3 regions of the Streptomyces sp. NPDC102274 genome follow, and region 2 is predicted to be linked to each of the others. Evidence: riboswitches for the same ligand, from Rfam matches in the RefSeq annotation. Region 2 holds a riboswitch; each other region holds the start of a gene.
What was found. A riboswitch is a leader RNA that binds a small molecule or an ion and turns the genes downstream of it on or off. The one in region 2 is predicted to bind thiamine pyrophosphate.

Region 1 (10,482 bases), on a different contig from region 2:
CTCAGGTCCGCCTCAGGGTCGGATCAGGGGAGATCGGGGGCTGCGGGGTCTCCGTGTACTCCCCCTCGCCTCTAGCATCGAGGGAGTAAGACGGATACTCGGGCTCTCGGCGAAGCGAGGTAAGGACGATGGCGGTTCGGGACGTACTCACAGGGCTGCCCTGGTGGGTGAAGTGGATCGCGGTTCCCGTGATCGTCCTCGTCGTGTTCGGCGGACTGATCACGACGGTCATCTCGATCGTGATCGGCCTGCTCTTCAAGGTGCTGATCCTGGTGGCTCTGGTCGGCGGACTGGTCTATGTCGTACGGAAGTTCATGTCTTCCTCGTCCTCCTCGTCACGCGACGACTGGTAGGACTCACGGCTCGAACGGCCGTTAGCCCGCGCGAGGGAAAGGTGAAGGGGAAAACATCTCTCGCCCCGGCCTGCCCTTAGAGTGGCAGACCACTGCCGCGCCCTGGGAAAACACCATCGACGATCGCCCTGACCATTGGTTTGTGCGATTTTTCTGGGCGGGGTCTCAAGGTTCCTCGGGCGCGCCTCAAGGTTCCTTCGGTCCCTCGGTTCCCTCAGGAGTGCGGCGGGCGCGCGGGGGCGGCCCCCGCGGGCGGGCTCTCGCCCGTCAGCACGCCTGGGGGTGACCTTTGGCCACAGCTACACGTACCGCAGCTCCAACTCTGATCGGTTCGGTACAGCGAGCGCTACGACTGCTGGAGTCGGCGGGCTCCCATCCGGACGGGGCCCCCGCGAAGCAGCTCGCACGTGAGGCCGGACTCCCGCTTCCCACCGCCTACCATCTGTTGCGCACGCTGGCGCACGAGGGCTATCTCCGCCGCGAGAAGGGCGTTTTCGTACTCGGCGACGCCGTACAGCGGCTGGCACACGGGGACGGCGCGCAGAATCGTCGCAGCAAGATCACCGAATCGCTCGGCCGATGGCACGACGCGACCGGAGCCCCGGTGTACTTCGCGGTCTACGACGACGGTGAGATCGATCTCGTCTCCGTGGCGGACAGCCCCGCGGCCCCGGCGCTCGCCGACGGGGCGGACCTCCGCGAGAACGGCCATGCGCACGCGCTCGGGCAGTGTCTGCTCAGCAAGCTGGACGAGGAAACCCGCCGCGATCATCTGGACCGCTATCCCGTCCGCCCGCTCACGCCCTACTCCGTGCCGGACCGGGGGACGCTGCTGGAGCGCCTCGGCTCACTGGGGCCCGCGGAGCCGGTGGTGGAGCGGCAGGAGTATCAGCTCGGCACCGTCTGCGCGGCCGTACCGATCGAGGCCGGAGCCGCCGCGGGCGCCGTGGCCATTTCCGTACCACTCCATCAGCAGGAGCGACTGCTCCCGGCGGTCGATCGGTTACGAAGAGAGATCGAATCGTTGGCGAGCTCTCTCGCCTTGTCTATCAGTATCTGAAAAATTACTCCTTGTGATCTGCTAGCGCTTACAGGACGATTGCGTCAAGAGGGTCCATGGGATCATTCCCAGCCACTGCTTCATCTACTCCGGAGTACACGATGCGCGAGTCGGTCCAGGCCGAGGTCCTGATGAGCTTCCTCGTCTCCGAGGAGCTCTCGTTCCGAATCCCGGTGGAACTCCACTACGAGGTGCGGGATCCCTACGCCGTACGGATGACCTTCCATCTGCCCGGCGATGCGCCTGTGACCTGGACTTTCGGCCGCGAACTGCTGCTCGACGGAATCAACACGCCCAGCGGGGACGGCGATGTGCATATCGCGCCGACCACGCCGGAGGAGCTCTCCGACGTCCATATGCGGCTCCAGGTCGGCGACGACCACGCGCTCTTCCGGGTCAGCGCGGCGCCGCTGGTGGCCTTCCTCGACCGTACGGACCGGTTGGTTCCGCTCGGCCAGGAGCGCACGCTCAGTGACTTCGAGGGCAATCTGGAGGAGGCGCTCGGCCGCATCCTCGCCGAGGAGAACGCCGGCTGACCGGCCACCCGGGCCTCGCGTAGTCACTTCTTGCGTCGGCGTCCCCTGCCACCGGGCTTGCGGGTCAGCGTGTTCTGTGCCGGCACCGAGGTGGCCGTCGTAGAAGCCTGTCCGGGCGCTGAACCCGGGTCAGGTACTGACCCCGGGCCCGGCCCCGTGGGTGCCGGGTACGGTGCCGCGGCAGGCGCTTCGGGGGCCTGCCGGTCGGCGGATACCACCAGCGCTGCCAGCGCCGTCGTGACCGGCACGGAAGCGACCAGTCCGATCGAGCCCACCAGGGTACGGACGATCTCCTCCGCCACCAGCTCGCTGTTCGCGACCGTTCCCATGCTCGACTGCGCGATCGAGAAGAGCAGCAGAAGCGGCAGCGCCGCGCCCGCGTAGGCGAGGACGAGCGTGTTGACCACCGAGGCGATATGGTCCCGGCCGATCCTGATGGCCGCCCGGTAGAGGGCGCGCGGGCCCATCGTCGGATCCGCCTGACGCAGCTCCCAGACGGCCGAGGTCTGGGTCACCGTCACATCGTCGAGCACACCGAGCGAACCGATGATCACGCCCGCCAGCAGCAGACCGCTCATATCGATCTCGGGATACAGGCCGTGGATCAGCCCGGTGTTGTCATCGGTGTTGCCGGTCAGGCCCGCCCAGCCGATGAAGACGGACCCCAGCAGTCCGATCAGCAGCAGCGAGATCAGTGTGCCCAGGACCGCGACCGAGGTACGCGCCGTCAGACCGTGGCAGAGATAGAGGGCGATCAGCATGATCGCGCTGGCGCCGACGACCGCCACGATCAGCGGGTTCGATCCCTGCAGGATCGCGGGCAGGATGAAGAGCGTCAGAACGGCGAACGAGGCGATGAGCGCGACCAGCGCCATGATCCCGCGCATCCGCCCCACCACGACCACTACGAGCGCGAAGATCCCTGCCAGCAGCGTCAGCGGGAACTTACGGTTCACGTCCGTCACGGAGTACTGGAGATCCCGCGGCGCATCGGGTGCGTATGCCACCACGACGCCCTGTTTCACGTGAAACTGCCTCGGCGCGTCCGGCTGGACCACCTCGACGAAGGTCCGCCCCTTCTCCTTGCCGGTCGTGACTTCGACCGTGGCCTTCTTGCACTCCCCGGTCTCCGCCTGCTGCGCCTCGCGCCCCTGGGGCTTTGTGGTGTCGCCGGTCGACGGGAGCTGGGAGGCGTTGACGTCCTTGCAGTCGACCCGCTCGATGCGTACGACCTGGCCCTGTTCCGTCTGCCGGTCGAAGCCCACACCGGTGCGCTCGTGTGCCGGAGTGCCGCCCGGCCAGAGCACGGCGAGCCCGACGGCCACGGCGGCCGCGAACGGAATCAGAACCGCCGCGATGACCTTGCGGAGGTGCTGGGAGACCGGAGCGGCGGGCCCATGGCTGTGCGAGTGGCCGTGCGCTTCGTGAGTCTGCTGGGGAGGGGTCACCGACCGATCATCGCAAGAAGGAAGGGGCCCTCTGTTCAGCACGCCGGATATGACGCTAGCGTGGAGCCAACCTTTGCACACGCGGGAGCTCGGAGCACCGGGCTGAGAGGGCGCTGACTGTGTGGTCCCGGGGTCATTCCCCGGACACCTGCGCTGCGCCGACCGCTGAACCTGTTACCGGGTAATGCCGGCGTAGGGAGTAGGTCTCATGACCGTTCAGGACACACATCCGTCTGCCTCCGACTCGGGGAAGCCGAGCGAGGCCGGGAAGTCCATCGGCTGGCACAAGGGATATGTCCAGGGTTCGCGCCCGGACCTCCAGGTGCCCGTCCGCCAGGTGCATCTCACCAACGGCAAGGACGTCACGCTGTACGACACGTCGGGTCCGTACACCGATCCGGGCGTCGAAACCGACGTACGCCGGGGTCTCGCACCGCTGCGCGAGAACTGGATCATCGGTCGCGGCGACACCGAGGAGTACGCGGGCCGGCCGGTCCGTCCCGAGGACGACGGGCTCAAGCACACCTCACCGCGCGGAGGACTTCTCCGGAGCGGTTCGACCGATCTGCGCGGCCTCGACGCGGTCTTCCCGGGTCGGCCGCGCCAGCCCAGGCGGAGCCGGGACGGGCAGCCGGTGACCCAGCTCGCGTATGCCCGGCGCGGTGACATCTCTCCGGAGATGGAGTACGTCGCGATCCGCGAGAACGTGTCCCCGGAGGTCGTCCGCGAGGAGATCGCCGCCGGGCGGGCCGTGCTGCCGGCCAATGTCAATCACCCGGAGATCGAGCCGATGATCATCGGTAAGCGGTTCCTGGTGAAGGTCAACGCCAACATCGGCAACTCCGCCGTCACTTCCTCCATCGAGGAGGAGGTGGAGAAGATGACCTGGGCGACCCACTGGGGCGCGGACACGGTCATGGACCTCTCCACCGGCCGCAATATCCACACCACCCGGGAGTGGGTGCTGCGAAACTCCCCCGTCCCCATCGGCACCGTTCCGCTGTACCAGGCGCTCGAAAAGGTGGACGGGAAGGCCGAGGAGCTGACCTGGGACATCTACAAGGACACGGTCATCGAGCAAGCCGAGCAGGGCGTCGACTACATGACGGTGCACGCCGGAGTGCTGCTGCGGTACGTGCCGCTGACGGCCCGTCGCAAGACGGGCATCGTCTCGCGCGGCGGTTCGATCATGGCCGCCTGGTGTCTCGCGCACCACAAGGAGTCGTTCCTGTACGAGAACTTCGAGGAGCTGTGCGAGATCCTCGCGGCGTACGACGTGACGTACTCCCTGGGGGACGGTCTGCGGCCCGGTTCCATCGCGGACGCCAACGACGAGGCGCAGTTCGCCGAGTTGCGCACGCTGGGCGAGCTGAACTCGACCGCGAAGCGGCTGGGCGTACAGACGATGATCGAGGGCCCGGGGCATGTCCCGATGCACAAGATCAAGGAGAACATCGACCTTCAGCAGGAGATCTGCGAGGAGGCGCCGTTCTACACGCTCGGCCCGCTGACGACCGATGTGGCCCCGGCGTACGACCACATCACCTCCGGCATCGGCGCGGCGATGATCGCGTGGTGGGGCACGGCGATGCTCTGCTACGTCACTCCCAAGGAGCACCTCGGTCTGCCGGACCGCGACGACGTGAAGACCGGCGTCATCACGTACAAGATCGCGGCCCATGCGGCGGACCTCGCCAAGGGGCATCCGGGGGCGCAGGAGTGGGACGACGCGCTGTCCGACGCCCGGTTCGAGTTCCGGTGGGAGGACCAGTTCAATCTGGCGCTCGACCCGGACACGGCACGGGAGTTCCATGACGAGACCCTGCCGGCCGAACCGGCCAAGACGGCGCATTTCTGTTCGATGTGCGGTCCCAAGTTCTGCTCGATGAAGATCTCGCAGGACATCAGGCGCAGGCACGGCGGCGAGATGGAGTCGGCCGGCATGGAGTCGGCCGGCATGGAGTCGGCCGGTACGGATTCCGCCGAGATGGGGTCCGCCGAGATCGAGGCGGGCATGGCGGAGAAGTCCAAGGAGTTCGCCGCGGCGGGCAACCGGGTGTATCTGCCGCTCGCGGACTGATCGAGCGTCTGTCGCGGGGGCGCCTGTCACCGGGGCGCTTCCGCGAGGGGCCGCGCACCGGCCGGGGATGCCGCGTACCGGCCGGGGCCGCCCGCGTTCCCGCCGAGGGATACCGCGTACCGGCCGGGGGCTACTCCGGCCGGTGTTCCGGGCCGCCGAAGTCGGGGCTGGAGAAGTCCGGGCTGCTGAAGGTCGGGCGCTGGCCGGCGGTCGAACCCTCGTCCGGGCTGGAGAAGTCGGGGCGGCTGTAGCCGATCTTGGGCAGGTGCTTCTCCGGCTGTGCCGGGCGCGATACGGGCGGGGCGGCCCGGGTGGCCGGGGTGGCGCCCGGGTCGGCCGGCGCGGCCCGCAGGAAGGGCAGGATGCCGCGTTCCAGCAGGGCCTGGCGCCAGGCTTCTCGCGCGCGGGCCACCTCGTCGGGCAACTCGCCGCCCCACCCTTGCTCGGCCGGAAGCTGGGTCGCCCTGTTCCGCAGGGCCGTGACGAGCAGACCTGTCGCGGCGACCAGGAGGCCGACGGCGGTGACGGCGGCGAAGAACCACCCGACCGCGACCATGCTGCGGGCGAAGGCGGGCGGCGGACTGAGCGCTTTGAGGAGGTAGCCGACGAGCAGGAAGATCACCGCCGCGGTGCCGCCGAGGACCGGGGCCAGCACGGTGATGACGGCCGCGAGCCCCGCCCCGGCCTCCGGAGCCTCGCTCCCCGACGGGGTCGAGACGGCGTCATGGATCGACGAGGACGAGGGCGAGGGCGCCGGTGAGCGGAATTCCTCGCGGAGCTTCGCGAAGTGCTCGTACTCGGCGGCGGCGGACGTGGTGATCAGCGCCGTGGCGCTCAGGGCCATCGTGCGCAGTTGCTCGCTGGTGAGCCGCTGTCCGGCCGCGGAGAGTTCCGCGTGGTCGTGTGCCTGGCGCAGTGCCTCGTCGAGGATCCGCTCGAAATCCGCGCGATCCTCGCTCAGCAGGTGTGGAGCGCTGTTCATGTGCATCCCCCGATGCTCCGTAGGGCCGGTTCGCCCGCGTGGGACGGGCAGTTGGCGGAAACGGAGGAGAGCCTGCTACGGATAAGGCGATGGTAGAGCCGTTGTGGCGGGGCGTGACAGGGGGTTTCGGGAAATCACCTGTCACACATTGATTCAGTTATCCAGTGGAAGCTGTACGACCAGCAGCTTTCCCGCCATGGTGACGCCGCCGTCCATGGCGATGGCAAGTCCATCGGCATATACGTGCGGCCCTTCCACCACCGGGCCCGTGTCGCCTTCGTCGTCCGAAGCGTCTTCTGTGCCGACTTCGCCGAGCAGATAGGGAATGGGGCTGTGGCCGTGGACGACGCGCTGTCCGCCGTACTGGGAGAGGAGTTCGCGGACGGCCTGCGGCCCGCCGTCGTCACGGAAAGCGAAGCGTTTGGTGAGTTTGCGGAACAGGTCCCAGCATTCGTCGGCGTCATTGCGGGTGAGGATCTGATGGACGGTGTCGTTGACGTCCTCGATGGTGGATCCGTAGTCCAGATAGGCCGTCGTGTCGGAGTGCATCAGCAGATGCTCGTCCTCCTCGACGACCGCGTCGAGCCGCGACATCCACTGCAGATGGACGTCCTGGAGGCGCTCCATATCGGTCCGCTGGCCGCCGTTGAGCAGCCAGGCGGCCTGGAAAGTGGCGGTGCCCGCGCCTGAGTTGACGGGCGTGTCGCCGAATCGCCTGGCGCCGATGAGCAGCAGTTCGTGATTGCCCATCAGGGCCTTGCAGTAGCCACCGGCCGCCGCCGCCTCGGCGGAGAGCCGCATGACGAGGTCGATGACACCGATGCCGTCGGGGCCGCGGTCGGTGAAGTCGCCGAGGAACCAGAGCCGGGCGTTGCCCGCGGCCCAGTGGCCGTCGGCGTCGATGAGGTCCTGCGCGGCCAGCGCGGCGACAAGCTCGTCGAGATAGCCGTGGACGTCACCGACGGCGTAGAGCGGGCCGCGGCCGTCGGGCGCGGGCGGCTCCACGGGGTCCACCCGCACCTGGACGGTGTCCCCACGGTTGATCACCGGGAGGTCGCGTTCGGTGGGGGTGTAGCCGTCCGCGGGCTCGTGGTCCGGGAACGCCTCACCGGGATGCCCGGACGGGCCGTCGGCCGCCGGACCGGACGGTCCGGGCTCTCCGGACTGCACGGGAACCTGTGCGTACGGCGGTACGCGGAAGTCGCGCAACGTCGCCGTCCGCACCACGGGTCCCTCGCCGGCCCCCTGTGTCATCGACCCCTCCACCACCGTCGCGCCGCCGTACACCTCCCGGGCCCGCCGGACTGGATGGGGGTGAGCCCATCGCAGGTAGGACGAGGTCCGTGGTGTCGTGCGCCCATCATAGGAACGCCGCTCCCGCTCTGTGTCGCACCAGGGGGGAGAATTCGGCGGGACCTCGGGTTCAACGGCTGTTTTCACGCCGATCGCCCGAAATGAGAAAAGGTCTGGTCCTTCTTCCGGCCCCTGGGGCGGCGAGTCTCCGGCGCTGCCCGGCGCGTTCCCGGGGCCGCCCGGCGAGTCGTCGGGACCGTACGGCGGCTCCCGGGGGGCCGCCCGACGGGTCTGCGGGAAGCTCCACAGACCCGGGGACCGTACCGTCCGTTGTCCTCGGCCCTCGGTCAGTCGCCCGCGGGGGACCGGGGCGCGCTGACCGTGGTGCGCGGCGGTCGCCGTTGGGAGGAGGTCCGGACGATCAGTTCGGTCGGTATTACCTGCTCGACCGGCCGGCCGGTGTCGATTCCCTCGATGGCGTCGATGAGGAGCTGGATGACGGCGGTGCCGATACGGCGCGGCTTGAGCGAGAGCGTGGTGATGGGGGGTTCGGTCGCGGCGTACACCGTGGATTCGCTGCAGCAGACCAGCAGCAGATCCTCGGGGACGCGCAGCCCGTACCGCCGGGCCGCGGCGAGCAGATCGGTGCCGTTGGGGTCGAAGAGCCCGTAGACGGCGTCGGGGCGGTCGGGGCGGGCCAGCAGCCGGTCGGCGGCGACGGCCCCGGCGCACGGGTCGTGGGCGGGATAGGACTCGTAGACCGGGTCCTGGCCGACGCGCTCGCACCAGTGCAGATAGGCGGTGGTGGAGAGCCGGGTGTAGGTGTCCGTGGTGGTGCCGGTGAGCAGGCCGATCCGGCGTGCCCCGGCCGCGGCGAGATGGTCGAGCAGTTCGAGGACGGCCGCCTCGTGGTCGTTGTCGACCCAGGCGGTGACGGGGAGGGTGCCCGCGGGCCGGCCGTCGGAGACGACGGGAAGGCCCTGGCGGACGAGTTCGGTGACGACCGGATCGTGGTCGGAGGGGTCGATGACGACGGTGCCGTCGAGGGCGACGTTCGACCAGACGTCATGGCGGGAGGTGGCGGGGAGGATGACGAGGGCGTAGCCGCGGGCGAGCGCGGCGGAGGTCGCGGCCCTGGCCATCTCGGCGAAGTAGGCGAACTCGGTGAAGGTGAAAGGTTCGTCCCCGTACGTCGTCACGGTCAGACCGATGAGTCCTGACTTGCCGGTACGGAGGGTTCGGGCCGCGGCGGAAGGCCGGTAGCCGAGGCGCTCTGCGACTTCTCGGACATGGCGTCGGGTGGCGTCGGGTAACCGTCCCTTGCCGTTGAGCGCGTCCGAGACAGTCGTGATGGAGACACCGGCTGCGGCGGCTACGTCCCGGATGCCCGCCCGACTTTGCCGGCTTCCCCGGCGGGTTGTGTCCGTCCGGCTCACCTGGTGTTTCCCTGCTGCTGTCATGGCGAGCCGATAGTAGGGCGCTGAGGGGCGATGGGGCCGGTCGCATATGTACCCGGCGGCAGGCACGTTTCTGCATGATCCAAAGCAGCCAACAAGCGTGGAAGACAAGGAGGTTGGCGGGTTTTGCATTGGTCTGCCATGCAAGGAGCGGCATGGACCTGTCGAAGGGCCCATGTTTCGAAGAGGTCTCAACTCACCTCTACGGGGGATGCGCGCCACGGCGCAGGCCACCGGCGCGCGCCAGGAACGCGAGCGCGCCCCACTGCTGTGGGCTTTCCCGGTGCCCGCCATTCGCAGGGGCCGCGAATCCTCATAAGGTGAGCAGTATTGAAGAGGTAGGGACCCATGAACGGCCGAGGAGGACCTGCGGTGAGCGAGACGAGCCCCAAGCTGCGTACCGAGCTGGACGGCATTCCCACGTACAAGCCGGGCAAGCCCGCGGCGTCCGGCGGACCCGTCGCGTACAAGCTGTCCTCCAACGAGAACCCCTATCCGCCGCTGCCCGGAGTCATGGAGCAGGCGATCTCGGCCGCGGGCGTCTTCAACCGCTACCCCGACATGGCGTGCACCGGCCTGATGAACGAGCTGGCCGACCGGTTCGGGGTGCCCGTCTCGCATCTGGCCACCGGCACGGGTTCGGTGGGCGTCGCCCAGCAGCTCCTTCAGGCCACCGCGGGCGCCGGTGATGAGGTCATCTACGCCTGGCGCTCCTTCGAGGCGTACCCGATCATCACGCAGATCTCGGGCGCCACCTCCATAAAGGTGCCGCTGACCGCGGGCGAGGTGCACGATCTGGACGCGATGGCCGAGGCGATCACCGACAAGACCCGGCTGATCTTCGTCTGCAACCCGAACAACCCGACCGGCACGGTGGTGCGCAGGGCCGAGCTGGAACGGTTCCTGGATCGGGTGCCCGGTGATGTGCTGGTGGTGCTCGACGAGGCGTACCGCGAGTTCATCCGGGCCGCCGAGGGCGACGGCGGTGCGGTTCCTGACGGGATCGACATCTACCGTGACCGGCCGAATGTGGCCGTGCTGCGGACCTTCTCCAAGGCGTACGGGCTGGCCGGCCTGCGGGTCGGCTTCGCGATCGCCCATGAGCCGGTCGCGGCCGCGCTGCGGAAGACCGCGGTCCCGTTCGGTGTGAGCCAGATCGCACAGGAGGCGGCGGTCGCCTCGCTGCGTGCCGAGGACGAGTTGCTGGGGCGGGTCGGCTCGCTGGTCGCCGAGCGGGAGCGGGTCTACCGGGGACTGGTCGGGCAGGGCTGGA
Region 2 (10,482 bases):
CTTCAGCCGGTCGATGGCCTCGACCTCGACCTCCCGGTCCGCCCGGAACATCTCGGTCACCGTCTGCCCGACCCGCACATGGAACAGCCGCTGGTAGTTCGGCAGTCCCTCCAGAAAGAGCAGCCGGTCGGTGAGCAGCTCGGCGTGCCTCATCTCGTCGAAGGACTCGGCCCGGGTGTATTCCGCGAGCTTGGTCCATCCGTTGTTCTCCTGCATTTTGCTGTGCAGGAAGTATTGATTGATGGCGGTCAGTTCTGCGGTCAGCTGCTCATTGAGGAATTCGATGACCTCGGGGTCGCCCTGCATCGCGGAGGCTCCTTCCAGGCGGGTGACGGGGGCGGAATGCGCGCATCCTCGCACCGTCACCGGGGACCGTCCAGTAAGTGCATGTTCAGTATGTATTGTCCGATTGGGTCCGGGCCTGGTCATGACCACCCCTCGCGGTCTGTCACCATGGAAGGCATGGGTCAGCCGGAAAGCCGGGAACGTCAGGAGCCGGAACAGTCCGAGCTACCACCGGGGCAGCGTCTGCAGCGCGGCTGGCCGGTGACCCACTACGGGCCCGTACCGAAATTCCGGCAGGAACGCTGGGAGTTCCGGGTCTTCGGTGCCACCGCCGACGGCGACAAGCACTGCTGGAACCACGAGGAGTTCTCGGCGCTTCCGTTCTCCACGGTCGTCGGCGATCTGCATTGCGTCACGAAGTTCAGCATGGTGGGGGCCGAATGGGGCGGCGTCCCCGCCCGTACGATCATGGAACTCGCGCCCCCCGCGCCGAGCGTCACCCACGTCATGGTCTGGGCCGAGTACGGCTTCAGCTCCAATCTGCGGCTCGCCGACTTTCTCTCGGACCGCACGATATTCGCCACCCACAAGGACGGTGAATTGCTCACCGCCGAGCACGGCTTCCCCGTGCGGCTCGTGGTACCGCATCTGTACGCCTGGAAGGGGCCCAAGTGGGTCCGGGGCGTGGAGTACATGACCGCCGACCGCCGCGGCTTCTGGGAGGAACGCGGCTATCACAACGTCGGCGACCCCTGGGCCGAGCAGCGCTACTCCTATCAGGAGCTCCCCGGGGACGGCCCGGAGCTCTAGGTATCCGGCGTCAGCCGTCGCGCAGCTTCTTCAGCCGTGCCACATCCGCCGCGTGCCCCTCCTTGCCGCCCGGTGTCTCGATCACCAGCGGAACGTTCTCGGTCGCCGGATGCCGGAACAGCTCACGGAACGGCTCCTCGCCGATGTGTCCCGCGCCAATGTTCTCGTGACGGTCCTTGTGTGCGCCCGCCACATCCTTGGAGTCATTGGCATGGATCAGCTTGAGCCGCCCCTCGCCGACCGTGTCCACCAGCAGATCCAGCGTCTGCCGCATCCCGTGCGGTCCCGCCAGATCGTGCCCGGCCGCGAAAATATGGCAGGTGTCCAGACAGATGCCCAGCTTGGGGTGGGCGTCGAGCGCCTCGAAGTACGGGCCGAAGTCCCAGGTCCTCGAGCAGAGCGAGAAGCCCTGCCCCGCGGTCGACTCCAGCAGCAGGAACGGATCGTCGTCATGTGTCAGCTCGTCGAGAAGTGGCAGCATCAGCTCCCGTACCTGCGCGAGCGCCACCTCGCGGGGCCGTCCGCCGGTCGCCGAGCCCGTATGCACGACCACACCCAGCGCGCCGATCTCCCGGCCCCGGCGCAGGCTGTGCCGCAGCGACTCCACCGACTTCTCGGCGGTCGCCTCCGTGTGCGAGCCGAAGTTGATCAGATACGGCGCGTGCACATACGCGGGGATCTCCCCCGCCGCGCACTGCTCGCGGAACTGCTCGTCCTGCGCCGGATTGCCCGGGGGAGTCGCCCAGCCGCGCGGATTGGCCGCGAAGACCTGGACGGTCTCGGCTCCCAGCTCACGTGCGTAGGCCAGGCCGGTCGAGGCGAGGCCGCCGGCCACGGGGACATGGCCGCCGACGGGGTTGCGCATGGCTCCTAGAGTCCCTTGGTCGTGATGGTGATGGTGCTGCCCTCGGGGGCCTCCTGGCCGCCCTTGACCGACTGCTTGTTCACGGTGTCCCCCAGGAACGGGAAGCCCCGGTCCACGGTGACCTCGAAGCCCGCCTCCTCCAGCAGCTTCGTGGCCTCCTCGGTCGTCCTGCCGGTCACATCGGGTACGGAGATCATCCGCGGCCCCTTGGAGACCGTCAGCGTGACCGTATCGCCCCGGGCCAGCTGGGCGCCCTCGGCCGCGGACTGCCGGGCGACCGATCCCGCGTCCTCCTCGGAGTTCACGCGCTCGGCCGCGACCTTCACCTTGAGTCCCTCGTCCGTCAGCTCCGCGGTGGCGTCCCGCACGGACTCACCGGTCACATCGGGGACCTCGACCGGGCTGCCCTTGCTCACCACGAGCGCGACCCCGGAGTCGGGCCGTACCTCGCTCCCGGACGCCGGGGTCGAACTGATCACGGTGCCCTGCTGGATGCTGTCGTTGAACTCCCGCGTGACGACCCCGGCCGCCAGCCCCACCTTCTTCAGCTGCCGCCGGGCCTCGCCCAGCGGCATGCTCTCCAGATCGGGAACCTTCACGATCCGCGGGCCGCGCGAGATCACGACGGTCACCGAGCCGTTGCCGCGGATACGCGCGCGGGGCGCGGGGTCGCTGCCCGTGACCGTGCCGCGGTCGAAGGAGTCGCTGAAGTCCTTGGTGACCTTCACCTCCAGCCCTGCGTCGGAGAGCCGCTTCCTGGCCTCCTGCTCGCTCTGGCCGAGCAGCGAGGGGACGTGCGTGAACTGTCCGGAATTGATGTACCAGACGCCCGTGCCGATACCGAGCACCAGCAGTACGGCGACCACCGCCGCGACGACGCCCCGGCGGGGCATGACCAGGCGCCGGCCCGGCGCGTCCGACGGGGGCGCCATCTCCAGCCGGCTGGTGCGGTTCGGCGTCTCGTCCTCCGCCGGCTCGATGGGCCGGATGCGCGGAATCACCGTCGTACGGCTGTTGGCACCGGCCCCGTCCTCCGGCTCGGGCCTGGCCCGCGGCGGTACGGCGTCCAACTGTGCGTCGGTCAGCGCGGCCCGCGCCTCCCGCGTCAGCGCGAGCAGCGCCACCGCGTCCGCGGGCCGCGAATCGGGGTTACGGGCGGTCGCCGCCGCGACCAGCTCGTCCAGCTCCACGGCCAGCCCCGGCACGGTGGCCGACGGCGCGGGCACGTCCTCGTTCAGATGCCGGTAGAGCACCTGCGCGGGGGTGTCCCCGCCGTGCGGCTTCGCACCGGTCAGCATCTCGTGGAGGACGACCCCGCAGGCGTACACATCGACGCGGGTGTCGGACGTGCCGTCCTCGATCTGCTCGGGCGCCAGATACGACACCGTGCCGAGGACCGTCCCGGTGGTATTCGTGACATCGCCGACCGCCCGCACGAGTCCGAAGTCGGCGACCTTGACCCGGCCGTCGTCCCCTATCAGCACGTTCTCCGGCTTCATGTCCCGGTGCACGAACCCCGCCCGGTGCGCGGCCCCCAGCGCGGCGAGCACCGGCTCCAGAATGTCCAGCGCGGCCCGCGGCCGCAGCGCCCCGCGCTCCCGCACGACATCGCGCAGCGTGCACCCCGCGACGTACTCCATCGCCAGATAGACGTAGGCGCCCTCGGCGCCCTGGTCGAAGACCGCGACGACATTGGGATGCGACAGCCGGGCCACCGACTTGGCCTCACGGATGAAGCGCTCCACGAAGGTGGCGTCGGCGGCGAGGGCGGGGTGCATCACCTTGAGCGCGAGGACCCGGTCGAGCCGGGTGTCGACGGCCCGGTAGACCGTGGCCATACCGCCGACAGCGATCCGCGCGTCCACGCGGTAGCGGCCGTCGAGCACGTGCCCGACGATGGGGTCCTTGAGGGTCGTATCCACGGGCCCGAGTCTACGAGCCACGGTGCGCCGTCCGGCGGGGGCGCGGTGCGGGGTGCGTTTCGGCTGGGGCCGGTTTCCGGGTGCGGGTTGTTGCCGGGTGGCGCTCCGGGCCTCGCGCCCGGGACGGCATGATTTTTGGCGCGCAGCTGCCCACAGTCGGAGCACGGTCGTTCGTGCGCCACACATCACGCTTTAGTGTCCCGGACACGACCCCTGCGCGCCCCCTTCACCGCCCGCACAAGCGGGCCGTTCGTGCGCGAGGGCGGGCGGGGAGGCGCTGTGCCCGGCCAGTCGCGGCCCTGGGGGCCGGTGCGGGAGGGTGCCGCTGGACCGCACCCGCCCACTCACCCCCGCCGAGATGGCGAGTGGCGGGGCCCACCGGGCCGCACCCACCCCCATCCCCTCAGCCGGGCGGTGGGGGCAGGCGACCGCCGGGGGGAGGGGGTCGGGGTCGGAGGAGGTGCGTGTCCGGACGTAAGGCGTCGCAGCTCGCGCGGAGCGCGGTGAGGATAGCAGTCCGGACACGCACCGCCGGAGGCCCCGGGCCCCGGAACCAAGCCAGCGCACCCGCACCCCCGCCGGAGGCGCACCGCACCCCCCGCCCGCACCGCACCCCCCGCCGGAGGCGCACCGCACCCCCGCCGGAGGCGCACCGCACCCCCCGCCCGCACCGCACCCCCCGCCGGAGGCGCACCCGCACCGCCGGACGGCGCACCGCCACCGCTCAGGAGAACGCCGGCCTCTCCGGGTCCAGCGCCGCCACCCCCTCCACCGGCGACGACGCCCACGCGATCCGCCGCCGCGGCATCCGCCCCGCCCGCCACGCCAGCCGCCCCGCCGACACCGCGTACCGCATCGCCTCCGCCATCAGCACCGGCTCCCGCGCCCGCGTCACCGCCGACGCCAGCATCACCGCCGCGCACCCCAGCTCCATCGCGAGCGCCGCGTCCGACGCCGTCCCCGCCCCCGCGTCCAGGATCACCGGCACCCCCGCCCGCTCCACGATCAGCTCGAAGTTGTGCGGATTGCGGATACCGAGCCCGGAGCCGATCGGCGAGCCCAGCGGCATGATCGCCGCGCACCCCACGTCCTCCAGCTTCGCGGCGAGGACGGGATCGTCGTTGGTGTACGGGAGGACCGTGAAGCCGTCGTCGACCAGGGTCTCCGCCGCGTCGAGCAGCTCGATGGGGTCGGGCAGCAGCGTGCGCTCGTCCGCGACGACCTCCAGCTTGATCCAGTCCGTACCGAGCGCCTCGCGGGCGAGACGCGCCGTGAGTACCGCCTCACCGGCCGTGAAACAGCCCGCCGTGTTGGGCAGCGCGCGGATGCCGAGCGAGTCGAGTACGGACAGGACGGAGCCGTGCACCGTGGGGTCGAGGCGGCGCATCGCGACCGTGGTGAGTTCGGTGCCCGACGCGGCCAGGGACCGTTCCAGCACGTCGAGGCTGGGCGCGCCGCCCGTGCCCATGATCAGCCGGGAGCCGAACGTGGTGGAGCCGATGGTCAGCGGGTCGTCGGCCATGGTTCAGCCTCCCTGGACCGCGGTGAGGACTTCGACGCGGTCGCCCTCGTTGAGCGGTGTGCCGGACCAGCGGGTGCGTGGGACCACCGTCTCGTTGACGGCCGCGGCGACCCCCGAGGGCGCGGGGGTGAGCGTGGCGACCACGACGTCGAGGGTGGTGGCGGGCGCGAGCTCGTGGGGCTCGCCGTTCACGGAGATGTTCATACGGGCTGCTCCTGACGGATGGAGGCGACGGCCGCGACGGGCGAGGGGCGCGAGGAGAAACGCGACGGGGAGAAGGGGCGGGCTTCCGGGGGCAGTTCACCGGTCGTCAGCACCGCGGCCATCGCGTCGCCGGTGACGGGCGTGAGCAGCACCCCGTTGCGGTAGTGGCCGGTGGCCAGGGACAGCCCCGGCAGCGCGGTGGGTCCGAGCATCGGCGCGTTGTCCGGTGAGCCGGGGCGCAGCCCGGCGAGGGTTTCGGTGAGCGGCAGTTCCGTGATGCCGGGGACGAGTTCGTGCGCGTCCCGCAGCAGTTCGTAGACCCCGCCCGCCGTGACCGTGGTGTCCCAGCCGAGTTCCTCGCTGGTGGCGCCGACGACCAGTTCGCCGTTCTCGCGCGGCACCAGATAGACATGGCTGCCGCGCACCACGGCCCGTACCGTCCTGGAGAGGAAGGGCGCGTACGTACGGGGCACGGTCAGCCGCAGGACCTGGCCCTTGACGGGCCGTACCGGCGGCAGGACATCGGCCGGTACGCCGCCGAGCCGGCCGCTGAGGCTGCCGGCCGCCAGCACCACCTGGTCCGCGGTGAGTGCGCGGCCGTCGGCCAGGACGGCGCCGGTGGCCCGGTCGCGTACGACGGAGAGCCGGTCGGCGTGGGCGCGGTGGATGACCACCCCGGCCCGTTCGCACGCGGTCAGCAGGGCCGCCGCCAGCCGGCGGGGATCGATCTGGTGATCGCCGTCGACCCGCAGACCGCCGCGTACGCCCGGCGCGAGCATCGGCTCCAGGCGCCGGCATTCGCGGCCCGTGAGCCACTGGGATGTCAGCCCCGAACGCTGCTGGAGGGCGTGGAGTTCGCGCAACTGGGCGCGGTCGTCGGTGTCGAGGGCGACGGCGAGGGTGCCGCAGGCGCGGTAGCCGGTGTCCTGTCCGCTCGCCGCCTCCAGTTCGGCGACGAAGCCGGGGTAGCGCGCGGCGGAGGCGAGGTTGAGGCCGAGCAACGTCTCCTCGCCGTGGTGGAGTTCGGTGACGGCCGCGAGCATCCCCGCCGCGACCCGGGCCGCGCCGCCGCCGGGTTCGGGGTCGGTGACGGCGGTGCGCAGCCCGCGCTGCGCCGCCCGCCAGGCGGTGACCAGGCCGATGATCCCGCCCCCGATGACGAGCACGTCGGAGCCCGTACCTGTTTCTTCGTGGGGTGACTGCATGGGCGTCCAGCCCCTCCCTTCGCCGGCATGACCCGGATCAGGTTCGTACGGTCGGAGGCCGCCTCAGCCTCCCTCTCAGCCCGGTGCGCCGGACTCCCGCGAGGTAGTGTCGCCAGCCAGCCTAACGCCCTGTGCCCCGCGCTGTAAGGGAGCGATCACCGTGGCCCGTTCCCTGGACGGACTCGTCCTCTCCCCGGTCGCCGACCAGGCACCGGGGCAGGTGGGCACCGCCACCCGCTTCGTCTATCGGGAGGAGGACGGCCTGATCCGCGCCGAGTACGAGGGCGGTGACGTGGTCCGCGGATATCTCGTCGGGACCCGGGAGGGCGACCGGTTGGACTTCCGGTATGTACAGCTGAAGCGGGACGGCGCGACCTCTTCCGGGCACTGCGTCTCCACCGTGATCGACCTTCCCGACGGCCGGGTGCGGCTGGAGGAGACTTGGGAGTGGGAGTCCCAGGAGGGCAGCGGTACGAGCGTGGTGGAACAGCTTCCGTCCGGCGTTCCGTGAGCCTTCCGGGGCGGGCTGTCTAAGGTGATCGGGTGAGCGAGCGACAGCAGGAACAGCAGGAGACCGAACCGGCCGGGCAGCCGAGGGTGGTCGTCGTCGGCGCGGGCATGGCGGGGGTGCAGACCGCGGTGGCCCTGCGGGAGAAGGGCTTCGGCGGCCCGGTCACCGTGCTCGGCGCCGAGCCGCATCCGCCGTACGACCGGCCCCCCCTCTCCAAGGCGGTCCTGCTGGGCAAGGAGGAGAGCCCGGCCTTCGACATCGACTTCGCGGCGCTGTCCGTCCGGCTCCGGCTCGGCGTCGACGTGACCGGGCTGCGCCCCGGCGCGCGGGAACTGGACACCGCGCGCGGGCCCGTCCCGTACGACGTGCTGGTCATCGCGACCGGCGCGGAACCGATCACCCTGCCGGGCACCGAGTCGCTGCCCGGGGTCCATCTGCTGCGCACGCTGGACGACGCGGAGCGGCTGCGTCCGGTGCTCGGCCGCAGACAGCGGGTCGTGGTCGTCGGCGCCGGATGGATCGGCGCGGAGTTCACCACGGCCGCCCGGGAGGCGGGCTGCGCCGTGACGGTCGTCGAGGCGGCCGACCGGCCGCTCGCGGGCGTCCTGCCCGCCGAGGTCGCCGCTCCGATGACCGGCTGGTACGCGGAGAGCGGGGCCGAACTGCTGACGGGTGCCCGGGTGGCCGGTGTCGAACCGGGCGCGGTGATCCTCGCGGACGGCCGGCGGCTGGAGACCGACGCGGTGGTCGTGGGCATCGGCGCGCGGCCCGCGACGGGCTGGCTGGCCGGGTCGGGGATCGAGCTGGGCCCGGACGGCGCCATCGTGGCGGACGAGCGGCTGCGGACCTCGCTGCCGGAGGTGTACGCGGTCGGCGACTGCGCCTCGTTCCCCTCGGCCCGTTACGGACAGCGACTGCTCGTACATCACTGGGACAACGCGCTCCAGGGGCCGCGCACGGTCGCCGCGCAGGTGGTCGGCGAGACCGACGAGATCTACGACCCGGTGCCGTACTTCTGGTCCGAGCAGTTCGGCCGCTTCGCGCAGTACGCGGGCCACCACGAGGACGGCGACACCCTGGTCCGGCGCGGCGATCCCGCCGGGAGCGCCTGGTCGGTGGTGTGGCTGCGGGACGGGGCGCCGACGGCGCTGCTGGCGGTCGGCAGGCCCCGGGATCTCGCCCAGGGCCGCAAGCTGATCGAGGCGGGCGCGCGGCTGGACCCGGAGCGGACCGCGGACCCGTCCGTACCGCTGCGCGAGGCCGTGCTCTGAATCCCGCCCGGGAACCCGGCGCCCACCGGGGCGTCGGCCCGATTGGGGCTCCTCCGCTACCGTCTGTCAGTCCGGGATGGCACGCTTGTCCTTGTGACCGAGATTGACGCAAAGATCGATGCTCTCGTCCCCGCCTGGCTTCACCTGCCCGACATCGCGGAAAAGCTCGACGTCGAGGTGACGCGTGTGCGGCAGCTGGTGAAGGAAGGCCAGCTGATCGCGGTGCGCCGCGGCGAGAACAGGACGCTCCAGGTGCCCGCCGCATTCATCGACGGCAACAAGGTGGTCAAGGGGCTCGCGGGCACCCTGACGCTCCTGAGGGACGACAGTTTCACCGACGAAGAGATGCTCGAGTGGCTCTTCACCCCCGACCCCAGCCTGCCGGGCACGCCCGCGCAGGCGCTCAGTGAGAATCGCGGCACGGAGGTGAAGCGCCGGGCCCAGGCGCTCGCCGTCTGACGACATCACCATCCGCGGGGTGCGGCGGTCCCGTACGACCGTCCGCCGGTCGTCCGTCTGCCGCCGCACACCGCCGACCCAACATCACGGGGGGATCTTCCATGTCCACGGCTTCCGTTCCCGCGGCTTCCATGTCCGCGGCTTCCGCGTCGCTGTCCGACGCCCGGCTCTATCTGTGCACGGACGCCCGTAAGCGGCAGGGGGATCTCGCCGAGTTCCTCGACGCCGTGCTCGCGTCGGGCGTGGACATCGTGCAGCTGCGCGACAAGGGCATGGAGGCGGCCGAGGAGCTGGACCACCTCCGGGTCTTCGCGGACGCCTGCCGTCGGCACGGCCGGCTGCTCGCCGTGAACGACCGCGCGGATGTGGCCCATGCCATCGGTGCCGACGTGCTGCATCTGGGACAGGGCGATCTCCCCGTCCCCGCCGCGCGCGCGATCCTCGGGGACGGGCCGCTGATCGGCCGTTCCACCCATGCCGAGGCCGAGGTGGACGCGGCGGTCGCCGAGCCCGGCGTGGACTACTTCTGTACGGGCCCCTGCTGGCCCACCCCGACCAAGCCGGGCCGCCACGCGCCGGGGCTCGGTCTGGTGCGGTACGCCGCGTCCCGCGCCACGGAGCGTCCGTGGTTCGCGATCGGCGGGATCGACGCGGCCAATCTCGACGAGGTGCTGGACGCCGGTGCGCGCAGGGTCGTCGTGGTACGGGCGATCACCGAGGCCGACGACCCGGCGGCGGTGGCAGCGGCCCTGGCGAAGCGCGTGCGGGACCGTGCCGTATGACGGCGGTGCCGCGTACATGACGGCGGCGCGGCGCATGGATAACGGCAGTGCGACGCACGGATGACGGGAGTGCGGCGTACCGGAATCCGCCGTACGGGAGCGCGGCCACTTAACCGACAATCCGGGCGAAAGTCATTTGTCCGGTTGGGAGACCGCCACGCCCTCGATAACCTGCACATATGGCCCTAGGCACAGCTTCGACCAGATCGGATCACGCGCTGACCGTGCGTGATCTGCTCGCGACCGGTAAAACCTCGTTCTCGTTCGAGTTTTGGGCGCCCAAGACGGAGAAGGGCGATCGGAACCTCTGGAACGCACTGCGCCGGATCGAAGCGGTCGCCCCGAGCTTCGTCTCCGTGACCTATGGCGCCGGCGGCTCCACCCGAGCCGGCACGGTCAGGGCCACCGAACAGATCGCCGCCGACACCACGCTCACACCGGTCGCGCACCTCACGGCCGTCGGTCAGTCCGTCGCCGAACTGCGCAACATGGTCGGGCAGTACGCCGCCGCCGGGATCCGCAACATCCTCGCCGTGCGCGGCGATCCGCCCGGCGACCCCATGGGCGAGTGGATCAAGCACCCGGACGGTGTGCGCTACGCCGCCGAACTGGTCAGGCTGATCAAGGAGTCCGGGGACTTCTGCGT
Region 3 (10,482 bases), on a different contig from region 2:
GAGCGACCAGGGCACCCGGAACTGATCCGGGGCTGTCCCGCACGGGAATGGACAAAGCCCTGCCGGTCGGACACCGTGCAGGACAAGACGCGACGCAGGTTCCGCCGGCCGATTCGCACGCCGGGCCCACTCAAGACACGCAGGAGCAAGTGGTGATCGAAGAGACCCTCCTCGAGGCCGAGGAGAAGATGGAGAAGGCCGTCCTGGTCGCCAAAGACGACTTCGCCGCGATCCGCACAGGGCGGGCGCACCCGGCGATGTTCAACAAGATCGTGGCGGACTACTACGGTGCCCTGACCCCGATCAACCAGCTCGCCTCGTTCGCCGTGCCCGAGGCGCGGATGGCCGTGGTGACCCCGTTCGACAAGAGCGCGCTGCGCAATATCGAGCAGGCGATCCGCGACTCCGACCTCGGCGTCAATCCGAGCAACGACGGCAACATCATCCGGGTGGTGTTCCCCGAGCTGACGCAGGACAGGCGCAAGGAGTTCATCAAGGTCGCCAAGACCAAGGCCGAGGACTCGAAGATCTCGATCCGCGCGGTCCGCCGCAAGGCCAAGGAGACCATCGACAAGCTGATCAAGGACGGCGAGGTCGGCGAGGACGAGGGCCGCCGCGCCGAGAAGGAGCTCGACGACACCACCGCGAAGTATGTCGCGCAGGTGGACGAGCTGCTGAAGCACAAGGAAGCCGAGCTGCTCGAGGTCTGATGAACGACTCTTCCCGGGGAGCCTCGTCGACAGCCGGATACTGGGGACCGACCGACCCGGGGGCTGTCCCGGCGGGTCCCGCATACGATGAGCATCCCGCACAGCAGACTCGGCCCATGCCCATCGTGCCCGACGGACCCGCTGACAGCGGGAACCAGGATGACGACCGGGGGGCTGCTCGGCCGGGCGGCCCCCTGTTCCGTGACGAGACTCCGCAGGAGCCCATGGCAGCCCCTCCGCCACCCCCGCCGAAGAAGCGGGCCGGACGTGATCTGCGTGCGGCCATAGGGGTCGGTATCGGGCTCGGCGCGGTGGTCGCGGCCTCGCTCTTCATCGTCAAGGCCGTCTTCATCGGCGTCATGGCGGTCGCGGTGGTGATCGGGCTGTGGGAGCTGACCTCACGGCTCGACGAGAAGAAGGGCATCAAGGCACCGCTCGTGCCGCTGGCCGTCGGCGGCGCCGCGATGGTCGTCGCCGGATACGCGCGGGGGGCGGAGGGCGCCTGGGTCGCGATGGCCCTGACCGCGCTCGCGGTGCTGATCTGGCGGATGACGGAACCGCCGGAGGGCTATCTCCGAGATGTCACGGCGGGTGTCTTCGCCGCGTTCTACGTACCGTTCCTGGCCACCTTCGTCGCGATGATGCTCACCGCGCACGACGGTCCGTGGCGGGTGCTGATGTTCCTGGTGCTGACGGTCGTCAGCGACACGGGCGCGTACGCCGTCGGCTGGCGCTTCGGCACGCACAAGCTGGCGCCCCGTATCAGCCCCGGCAAGACCAGGGAGGGGCTGGCCGGAGCAGTCGTCTTCGCGATGGCGGCCGGTGCGCTCTGCATGGAGTTCATGATCGACGACGGGGTCTGGTGGCAGGGACTGCTGCTGGGGCTCGCGGTCGCGGCCAGTGCCACCCTCGGTGATCTCGGCGAGTCCATGATCAAGCGGGATCTCGGCATCAAGGACATGGGCACCCTGCTGCCGGGCCATGGCGGGATCATGGATCGGCTGGACTCCCTGCTGCCCACGGCTCCGGTGGTCTGGCTGCTGCTGGTGCTCTTCGTGGGCTCCGGCTGAAACCACTCCCGGCACGGTTGGCCCGTCGTGGCACTACCCGCACCGGTTACCCTGAAAGGGCTCGCCGCTCACGGGTGGCGGGCCCTTTTGAGCCCCGCGGCTGTGAAGCCGTTCCCGTGAGGTCTCCCGGCACCGGCACCGTTCTGCCGTACTCCCCGCCACAGCGGGGGGCGCCCGGCCTCGCCGCACCGAGGAGATTTGGTTTTTCATGGCCCCGCCGACCCCCGGAGAACTCACTTTCGTCGCGCCCCGCGGAGCCAAGAAACCCCCGCGGCATCTCGCCGACCTCACCCCCGCCGAGCGCCGCGAGGCCGTCGCCGCGATCGGCGAGAAGCCGTTCCGCGCCCGGCAGCTGTCACAGCACTACTTCGCGCGATACGCGCACGACCCCGAGCAGTGGACCGACATCCCGGCCGCCGCGCGCCAGAAGCTCGCCACGGAGCTGCTGCCCGACCTGATGTCGGTGGTACGGCACATCTCGTGCGACGACGACACCACCCGTAAGACGCTCTGGCGGCTGCACGACGGCACCCTCGTCGAGTCGGTGCTGATGCGCTACCCGGACCGGGTCACCATGTGCATCTCCTCACAGGCGGGCTGCGGGATGAACTGCCCGTTCTGCGCCACCGGTCAGGCCGGTCTGGACCGTAACCTCTCCACCGCCGAGATCGTGCACCAGATCGTCGACGGGATGCGCGCGCTGCGGGACGGCGAGGTCCCCGGAGGTCCCTCGCGGCTGTCCAACATCGTCTTCATGGGTATGGGCGAGCCGCTCGCCAACTACAAGCGGGTGGTCGGGGCGATCCGCCGGCTCACCGACCCCGAGCCGGACGGTCTGGGCCTCTCGCAGCGCGGGATCACCGTCTCGACGGTCGGTCTCGTGCCGGCGATGCTGCGCTTCGCCGACGAGGGCTTCAAGTGCCGGCTCGCGGTCTCCCTGCACGCGCCCGACGACGAGCTGCGCGACACCCTCGTGCCGGTCAATACGCGGTGGAAGGTGCGCGAAGTACTGGACGCCGCCTGGGAGTACGCGGAGAAGTCGGGCCGCCGGGTCTCCATCGAGTACGCGCTGATCCGCGACATCAACGACCAGGCGTGGCGCGGCGACCGGCTGGGCCGGCTGCTCAAGGGCAAGCGGGTGCACGTCAATCTGATCCCGCTCAACCCGACGCCCGGCTCGAAGTGGACGGCGTCGCGCCCCGAGGACGAGAAGGCGTTCGTCGAGGCGATCGCGGCCCACGGTGTGCCGGTGACCGTACGGGACACCCGGGGCCAGGAGATCGACGGAGCGTGCGGACAGTTGGCCGCGTCGGAGCGGTAGGAGCCTGTTCGGCGCCAGGGGGTAACCTTGACCTGAACGCATTGCATATTTTCCGACAGGGGAGCGCCACAGCGCTGAGAGTGCGGCACATGTCCGTGGGAGCGGACAGCGGTCGCAGACCCTCTGAACCTTGCCCAGGTCATTCTGGGTAGGAAGTTCGGACACCACTCAAGCTGTTGCGCCCTGCCCGGAGTCCGGCCGGTACGGACCCCGGGCAGGGCCGCGTCTTCTCCTGGACATCCCAGGAGGAAAGTCAGTGAGCAGTACCCGCACCCGTACCAACACGAGAAGGGCGGCCGTCGGCGCGCTCGCCGCCGCGCTCGGTGTCTCGGCCCTCGCCGCCTGCGGCGGGTCCGAAGGCTCCCCGTCGTCCGGCGACGGCGGCAGCGGCGGTTCGGAGTCGAAGACCGTCACCCTCGTCAGCCATGACTCGTTCAACGCCTCGCCCGCCGTGCTGAAGGAGTTCACCAAGGAGACCGGTTACACGGTCAAGGTCCTGAAGAGCGGCGACGCCGGCGAGGCACTCAACAAGGAGATCCTGACGAAGGGTTCGCCCCAGGGCGATGTCTTCTTCGGCGTCGACAACACCCTGCTCTCCCGCGCCCTCGACAACGGCCTGTTCACGCCGTACAGGGCGAAGGGCCTGGACCGCGTCGAGGAGAGTACGCGGCTCGACAAGGACAAGAACCGGGTCACCCCGATCGACACCGGCGACATCTGCGTCAACTACGACAAGAAGTACTTCGCGGACAAGAAGCTGGCGCCGCCGCGGACCTTCGACGATCTGATCAAGCCCCAGTACAAGAACCTGCTCGTCACCGAGAACGCCGCGACCTCCTCACCCGGCCTCGGCTTCCTCCTCGGCACGGTCGCGCGGTACGGCGACAAGGGCTGGCAGGACTACTGGAAGAAGCTGAAGGACAACGGCGTCCAGGTCGTGGACAGCTGGGAGCAGGCGTACAACGACAGCTTCTCCGGCTCCGCCGGCGGCAAGAAGGCCAAGGCCGACCGGCCGCTCGTCGTCTCGTACGCCTCCAGCCCGCCCGTCGAGGTGCTGTACGCCGAGCCGCGGCCGAAGGAAGCGCCGACCGGGGTCTCCACCGGCACCTGCTTCCGGCAGACCGAGTTCGCCGGTCTGCTGGACGGAGCGAAGAACGAGGCCGGCGGCAAGGCGCTGCTCGACTTCCTGATCGGCGAGAGGTTCCAGGCGGACATGCCGCTCAACATGTTCGTCAACCCCGTGGTCAAGGATGTCGCGCTGCCGGAGCTGTTCACGGAGTTCGGCGCGACCGTCGACACGCCCAAGACCGTGGCGCCCGGCACGATCGCCGCCAACCGCGAGCAGTGGATCCAGTCGTGGTCCTCACTCGTAGTGAAGTAACACCCAGGACGCCGGGGGGAGGGCGGTCCGGGCGCGGCCGGGTCCGGGGGCGCGCGAACGCCGTCCGGCCCGCCCTCATGGCCGTGCCCGTCGCCTTCTTCGCGGTCTTCTTCGCCTATCCGGTGGCCGCGATCGTCGGCAGGGGACTGAAGACGGACGGCGGCTGGCAGTTCGGCCGGATCGGGGACGTACTGACCCGCGCGGACATCCTCGGCGTTCTGTGGTTCACCACCTGGCAGGCGCTCGCCTCCACCGCGCTCACCCTGCTGATCGCGCTGCCGGGCGCGTATGTCTTCGCACGCTTCGACTTCCCCGGCAAACAGGTGCTGCGCGCGGTGGTCACCGTCCCGTTCGTGCTGCCCACCGTCGTGGTCGGCACCGCCTTCCTGGCGCTGCTCGGGCGCGGCGGACTCCTGGACGACCTGTGGGGCGTACGGCTCGACACCTCCGTCTGGGCGATCCTCCTCGCGCATGTCTTCTTCAACTACGCGGTGGTCGTCAGGACGGTGGGCGGCCTGTGGTCGCAGCTCGACCCGCGTCAGGAGGAGGCGGCACGGGTGCTCGGCGCGGGGCGGCTCGCGGCCTGGTGGCGGGTGACGCTGCCGGCCCTCGGCCCCGCCGTCGCCGCCGCCGCGCTGATGGTCTTCCTCTTCACCTTCACCTCCTTCGGGGTCGTACAGATCCTGGGCGGCCCCGGCTTCTCCACCCTGGAGGTGGAGATCTACCGGCAGACCGCGCAGCTCCTCGATCTGCCCACCGCGGCCGTGCTCACGCTGACGCAGTTCGCGGCGGTCGGCGCGATCCTGGCGGTGCACGCGTGGACCGTACGGCGGCGGGAGACCGCGCTGCGGCTGGTCGACCCGGCGCTGACCGTCCGCCGGCCGCGCGGCGCCGGACAGTGGACGCTGCTCGGCGCGGTGCTCGGCACCGTACTGCTGCTGATCCTGGTGCCGTTGGGGGTGCTCGTCGAACGCTCCCTGGGCGGTCCCGGCGGGTACGGATTCGAGTTCTACCGTGCCCTCGGATCGGTGGAGGCCGGCGGCGGCACCTTCCTCGTACCGCCGCTGGAAGCGGTCTGGAACTCCCTGCGGTACGCGCTTGTCGCGACCGCCGTCGCGCTGGTGGTCGGGGGGCTGGCCGCCGCCGCGCTCACCCGGCGCGCGGGCCGTCTCGCGCGCGGCTTCGACGCGCTGCTGATGCTGCCGCTCGGCGTCTCGGCCGTGACCGTCGGCTTCGGTTTCCTGATCACGCTGGACAAGCCGCCGCTGGATCTGCGGGCCTCCTGGATCCTGGTGCCCCTCGCCCAGGCGCTGGTGGGGGTCCCCTTCGTCGTACGGACGATGCTGCCGGTGCTGCGCGCGGTGGACGGACGGCTGCGCGAGGCGGCGGCCGTGCTCGGAGCGTCGCCGTTGCGTGCCTGGCGGGAGGTGGATCTGCCGCTGGTACGGCGGGCGTCGCTGGTCGCCGCCGGGTTCGCGTTCGCCGTCTCGCTCGGCGAGTTCGGCGCGACGGTCTTCATCGCGCGCCCGGACCGGCCGACGCTGCCGGTGGCCGTCGCGCGGCTGCTGGGGCGGCCCGGTGAGCTGAACTACGGCCAGGCGATGGCCCTTTCCACGGTCCTGATGGTGGTGTGCGCGGTGTCGCTGCTGGCGCTGGAACGTATCCGTACCGACCGCTCGGGAGAGTTCTGATGGCCCTGCTGACCCTGTCGGACGTGACCGTACGGTTCGGTGCCCGCACCGCGCTCGACGCGGTGGATCTGGAGGTCGACGAGCACGAGATCGTCTGTGTGCTCGGGCCGAGCGGCAGCGGCAAGTCGACGCTGCTGCGGGTGGTCGCCGGACTCCAGGAGCCGGCCGGCGGACGGGTGGCGCTCGACGGCTCGGACCAGTCGGGGGTACCGGTGCACCGGCGCGGCGTCGGCCTGATGTTCCAGGATCACCAGCTCTTCCCGCAGCGCGACGTGCACGGCAATGTCGCCTTCGGCCTGCGGATGCGCGGCGCCGCCCGGGACGAACAGACCCGCCGCGTCGAGGAGTTGCTCGACCTCGTCGGACTGCCGGGGGCCGGCCGCCGGGCCGTCGCCGAACTGTCCGGTGGCGAACAGCAGCGGGTCGCGCTGGCACGGGCGCTCGCGCCGAGGCCGCGGCTGCTGATGCTGGACGAACCGCTCGGCCAGCTGGACCGCGGTCTGCGCGAACGGCTCGTGGTCGAACTGCGCGGCCTGTTCGGACGGTTGGGTACGACCGTGCTCGCCGTCACCCATGACCAGGGCGAAGCCTTCGCTCTCGCCGACCGGGTGGTGGTGATGCGCGACGGACGTATCGCCCAGACCGGCACCCCGCTGGAGGTCTGGCAGCGGCCCGCCTCCGCCTTCGTCGCGCGGTTCCTCGGCTTCGACAATGTCGTGGACGCGACGGTGAGCGGCGCGCTCGCCGACACGGTCTGGGGAAAGGTCCCGGTCCCCGGCGGATCGGCCCAGGGCGAGCGGACAGTGCTGGTACGGCCCGCCGGGGTATGTCTCGTGGCCCCCGGCGAAGGGCTGCGCTGCACGGTCGGGGCGCGTACGTTCACCGGCGGCCGGGTCGCCGTACTCCTGCGGCCCGACGGACTCACCGGCGCACCGGACATCGAGGCCGAGTGCGGGCTGCGCGAGGCGCCGGAGGAGGGGGCGGAGGTGGGGGTCGCCTTCGACGCCGAGGACGTGGTGGTGCTGCCGGGGGAGGGGCGGAGCGCGGCTCAGGGCGTGCGGTCGGCGGCGCTGGCCAAGCTGTCCTCGTAGGGGCGGTGGCGGCCGGTGATCAGGCCCGGTGGCCGCTGATCAGGCCGTCCTCGACGGTCGGCCGCGTCACGGGTCCCGGCGCCGCGCGCCCGGCCGCACCAGACCGAGTTCGTACGCCAGGATCACCGCCTGCGCCCGGTCCCTGAGCCGCATCTTCGTGAACAGCCGGTTGATATGCGTCTTGACCGTGTGGTCGAGATGGTGAGCCGGTCGGCGATCTCCGCGTTGGACAGACCGCGCGCGATCAGTACGAGCACCTCGGCCTCGCGCGCGGTCAGTCCGTCCAGCGTGCGTACGGGCAGTACCGACTCCCGCTGCCGGGCGAACTCCGCGATCAGCCGCTTGGTGACCTCGGGCGCGAGCAGCGCGTCGCCCCTGGCCACGACCCGTACGGCGGGCAGCAGTTCGGGAAAGGTCGCGTCCTTGAGGAGGAAACCGCCCGCTCCGGCCGCGAGCGCGTCGTACACGTACTCGTCGAGATCGAAGGTGGTCAGGATCAGCACCTTCGTCGATCCGCCCGACCCGGCGAGGATCTCGCGGGCCGCCTCGATGCCGTTCTTGTGCGGCATGCGGATGTCGAGCAGCGCCAGATCGGGCCGGTGCTCGGCGGCGGCACGGACCGCCTGGACGCCGTCTTCCGCTTCGGCCACCACCGCGATGTCGTCCTGCGTGGCCAGCAGATTGACGAAGCCGGTCCGTACGACCGCCTGGTCGTCGGCCACGATCGTCCTGATCACCAAGGGAGTTCAGCCTCCACGAGAAAACCGCCGTCAGGACGGGACCGGCCGTGAGCCGCCCGCCCAGCAGGGCGGCCCGTTCCCGCATCCCCTCCAGACCATGCCCCCAGGGCCGGTCGGCGGCGGGCCCGGGGCCGTCGTCGCCGACCCGGATGGCCGGCCGGTCGGCGAGATAGCCGATCTCCACCAGCGTACGGGCGCCGGGAGCGTGCCGGCGGGCGTTGGTCAGCGCCTCCTGCACGATGCGGTGCGCCGACAGCTCCCAGGAGGCGGGCAGCCCGCTCCGTACGCCGGCGGCGCCCCGCTCGCCGGTGAACCGCAGCTCCGCCTCGCCGCCCACCGCGTGGTGCTGCTCCAGCAGTTCGTCCAGCGCGTCGAGCGTCGGCGGCGGTGCGGTGGCGGCCTTCTCTTCGGGCCGGGTGCGCAGCACGCCGAGCAGACGCCGCAGTTCGGCCATCGAGGAGCGTGCGGTCCCGGCGATGTCCTGGAACGCGGTCCGGGCCTCGGGCGAGAGTCCGGGGGTGGTGTACGCCGCGCTCTCCGCCTGCACCGCGATCATCGAGACCGAGTGGGAGACGACGTCGTGCAGTTCGCGGGCGATCGCCGCGCGCTCGGCCTCCGCCGCCCGGCGGCGCTCCATGGCGATCAGCCGTTCCTGCGCCGCGCTCCGTTCGCGCCGCGTCTCCTCACGCGCGCGTACGGCGTCCCCGGTGCTGACGGCGCCCAGGATCACGGCGGTCAGGACGAAGGTCTCGGCGAACCATCCCAGCGAGAACGAGTCGCCCCCTTGCATCGAGGGGATGAGGTCCCCGGACGTGCGATGCCTGTTGCCGATGTGCACCAGATTCGCCGCCAGGGCCGCGAGAAAGCCACCGCCGACGAGCAGCGCGGGGTGCTGCACCCGCTGTCGGCCCAGGCTGTAGCAGCCGATCAGCCCGGCCGCCGCCGCTGTGGCGTAGAGGCTGGAGGACGGACTGGCGGTGAAGCTGATCAGGACCGACGCCACCGTCACCATCGACATCGCGGGCAGGGTCCGGCGCCACATCAGGGACGCTGTCGAGACCAGCACCCCCGCCGAGACCGTGGGTCCGGCCGGCAGCCGTCACAGCTCCGCCGCCGCGCAGCCCGTCAGCAGGGCTCCGGTGACCCAGGGACAGGCGGGGGAGGCGACCGTACGGCGCAGTCGTGCCCGCAGGGTCCTGAATCGGTCGTCCATGCCCCCGATTCTTCGGCATCCCGGCCGGTGGCCGCGTCGGAGTACGGGTTGATCCCCGGCCCGGATCTCGTACCACGAGGTGACTCCCAGGACCGGAGCCACGGTTGACGTGCCGGATCACGCCCCTTCCTAGCCTCGTGACCACGCCAGGAGAGGGGGGTTTCGTGCTGGGTCGACGGGTGCCGCGGCGGCCGGACTGCCGGTTCTGGCGGGCGACTCGGGCGGGGCGCCCGACGCCGTGCGCGACGGGGAGACGGGACATGTCGTGGACGGCCGCCGCACCGACGAGATCGCGGACCGGCTCGTGGCGCTGCTCCACGACCGCCACGCCGCCCGGGAGATGGGGCGCAAGGGGCGCGACTGGGTGCGTACGGAGTGGGACTGGAACCGTTCGTACGAGCGGCTGGCCGCGCTGCTCGCCTGAGCCGCCGCCGACAGCCCGCCTCTCAGCCCGCCTTTCAGCCCGCCGCGAGCCGGGCGAGCGCCGCCGGTGCCTCGTCCACCGTGTCGACGAGCGCGATACGGGACTCCATCCGGCGTTCCCGCGCGAGCGCCGTCAGCAGCGGCCAGGCAGGCAGCCGCTCCGTCCAGTGGGCCCGGCCGACCAGGACCATCGGGGTCGGCTCGCCGCGCGACTCGTAGTAGTTCGGCGTCGCGTTGTCGAAGATCTCCTGGACGGTGCCCGCCGCGCCCGGCAGGAAGACCACCCCCGCGTTGGAGCGCGCCAGCAGGCCGTCCTCGCGGGTTGCGTTGGCGAAGTACTTGGCGATGTGCGCCGCGAAGGCGTTGGGCGGCTCGTGGCCGTAGAACCAGGTGGGGATCCCGACCGACGCCTCGCCCTTGGGCCAGCGCGCGCGTATGTCGAACGCGGCCCGCGCCCAGTCGGATATGGAGGGGACGAACGACGGCGCCTTCGCGAGCATGTCGAGCGCCTCGTCCAGCATGTCGTCGGGGTGGGAGGCCGCGTACGCGCCGAGGTTCGCGGCCTCCATGGCGCCGGGGCCGCCGCCCGTCGCCACGGTCAGTCCCGTACGGGTGAGCGCGCGGCCGAGCCGGGCCGCGCCCGCGTACGCGTCGGTACCGCGTGCCATCGCGTGCCCGCCCATCACCCCCACCACCCGGGCGCCCGCGAGGAGTTCGTCCAGGGCGTCGGAGATCGCGTCGTCGTGCACCGCGCGCAGCATGGACGCGAAAATGTCGCCGTCCGTCTTGGTCCGCTGGAACCACGCGTAGGCGCGCGCGTCGGGCGTGGCCTCGTAACCGCC

Region 1: another riboswitch for thiamine pyrophosphate. It lies ahead of thiC (phosphomethylpyrimidine synthase ThiC); the one in region 2 lies ahead of thiO (glycine oxidase ThiO).
Region 3: another riboswitch for thiamine pyrophosphate. It lies ahead of ACIRQP_RS22365 (thiamine ABC transporter substrate binding subunit); the one in region 2 lies ahead of thiO (glycine oxidase ThiO).

The regions. Positions count from the first base shown of each region.
Region 1 is NZ_JBIWLW010000030.1:59,942-70,423, forward strand. Features, by position in the region: gene ACIRQP_RS31480 (DUF5326 family protein) at 129-353, shown strand; gene ACIRQP_RS31485 (IclR family transcriptional regulator) at 643-1,413, shown strand; gene ACIRQP_RS31490 (SsgA family sporulation/cell division regulator) at 1,515-1,949, shown strand; gene ACIRQP_RS31495 (YibE/F family protein) at 1,973-3,397, opposite strand; TPP riboswitch at 3,469-3,613, shown strand; gene thiC (phosphomethylpyrimidine synthase ThiC) at 3,606-5,477, shown strand; gene ACIRQP_RS31505 (hypothetical protein) at 5,608-6,465, opposite strand; gene ACIRQP_RS31510 (metallophosphoesterase) at 6,613-7,728, opposite strand; gene ACIRQP_RS31515 (LacI family DNA-binding transcriptional regulator) at 8,100-9,212, opposite strand; gene hisC (histidinol-phosphate transaminase) at 9,582-10,482, shown strand, end outside.
Region 2 is NZ_JBIWLW010000001.1:336,133-346,614, reverse strand. Features, by position in the region: gene bfr (bacterioferritin) at 1-306, opposite strand, end outside; gene ACIRQP_RS01570 (sulfite oxidase-like oxidoreductase) at 463-1,095, shown strand; gene ACIRQP_RS01565 (deoxyribonuclease IV) at 1,106-1,960, opposite strand; gene pknB (Stk1 family PASTA domain-containing Ser/Thr kinase) at 1,966-3,882, opposite strand; gene ACIRQP_RS01555 (thiazole synthase) at 4,607-5,404, opposite strand; gene thiS (sulfur carrier protein ThiS) at 5,408-5,608, opposite strand; gene thiO (glycine oxidase ThiO) at 5,605-6,813, opposite strand; TPP riboswitch at 6,811-6,923, opposite strand; gene ACIRQP_RS01540 (hypothetical protein) at 6,974-7,324, shown strand; gene ACIRQP_RS01535 (NAD(P)/FAD-dependent oxidoreductase) at 7,357-8,595, shown strand; gene ACIRQP_RS01530 (Rv2175c family DNA-binding protein) at 8,689-9,054, shown strand; gene thiE (thiamine phosphate synthase) at 9,156-9,836, shown strand; gene metF (methylenetetrahydrofolate reductase [NAD(P)H]) at 10,016-10,482, shown strand, end outside.
Region 3 is NZ_JBIWLW010000016.1:136,014-146,495, forward strand. Features, by position in the region: gene pyrH (UMP kinase) at 1-25, shown strand, start outside; gene frr (ribosome recycling factor) at 153-710, shown strand; gene ACIRQP_RS22355 (phosphatidate cytidylyltransferase) at 710-1,780, shown strand; gene rlmN (23S rRNA (adenine(2503)-C(2))-methyltransferase RlmN) at 1,989-3,101, shown strand; TPP riboswitch at 3,149-3,274, shown strand; gene ACIRQP_RS22365 (thiamine ABC transporter substrate binding subunit) at 3,358-4,482, shown strand; gene ACIRQP_RS22370 (ABC transporter permease) at 4,560-6,173, shown strand; gene ACIRQP_RS22375 (ABC transporter ATP-binding protein) at 6,173-7,264, shown strand; partial or broken gene ACIRQP_RS22380 (response regulator) at 7,331-8,004, opposite strand; partial or broken gene ACIRQP_RS22385 (sensor histidine kinase) at 7,998-9,217, opposite strand; partial or broken gene ACIRQP_RS22390 (glycosyltransferase) at 9,366-9,641, shown strand; gene ACIRQP_RS22395 (LOG family protein) at 9,676-10,482, opposite strand, start outside.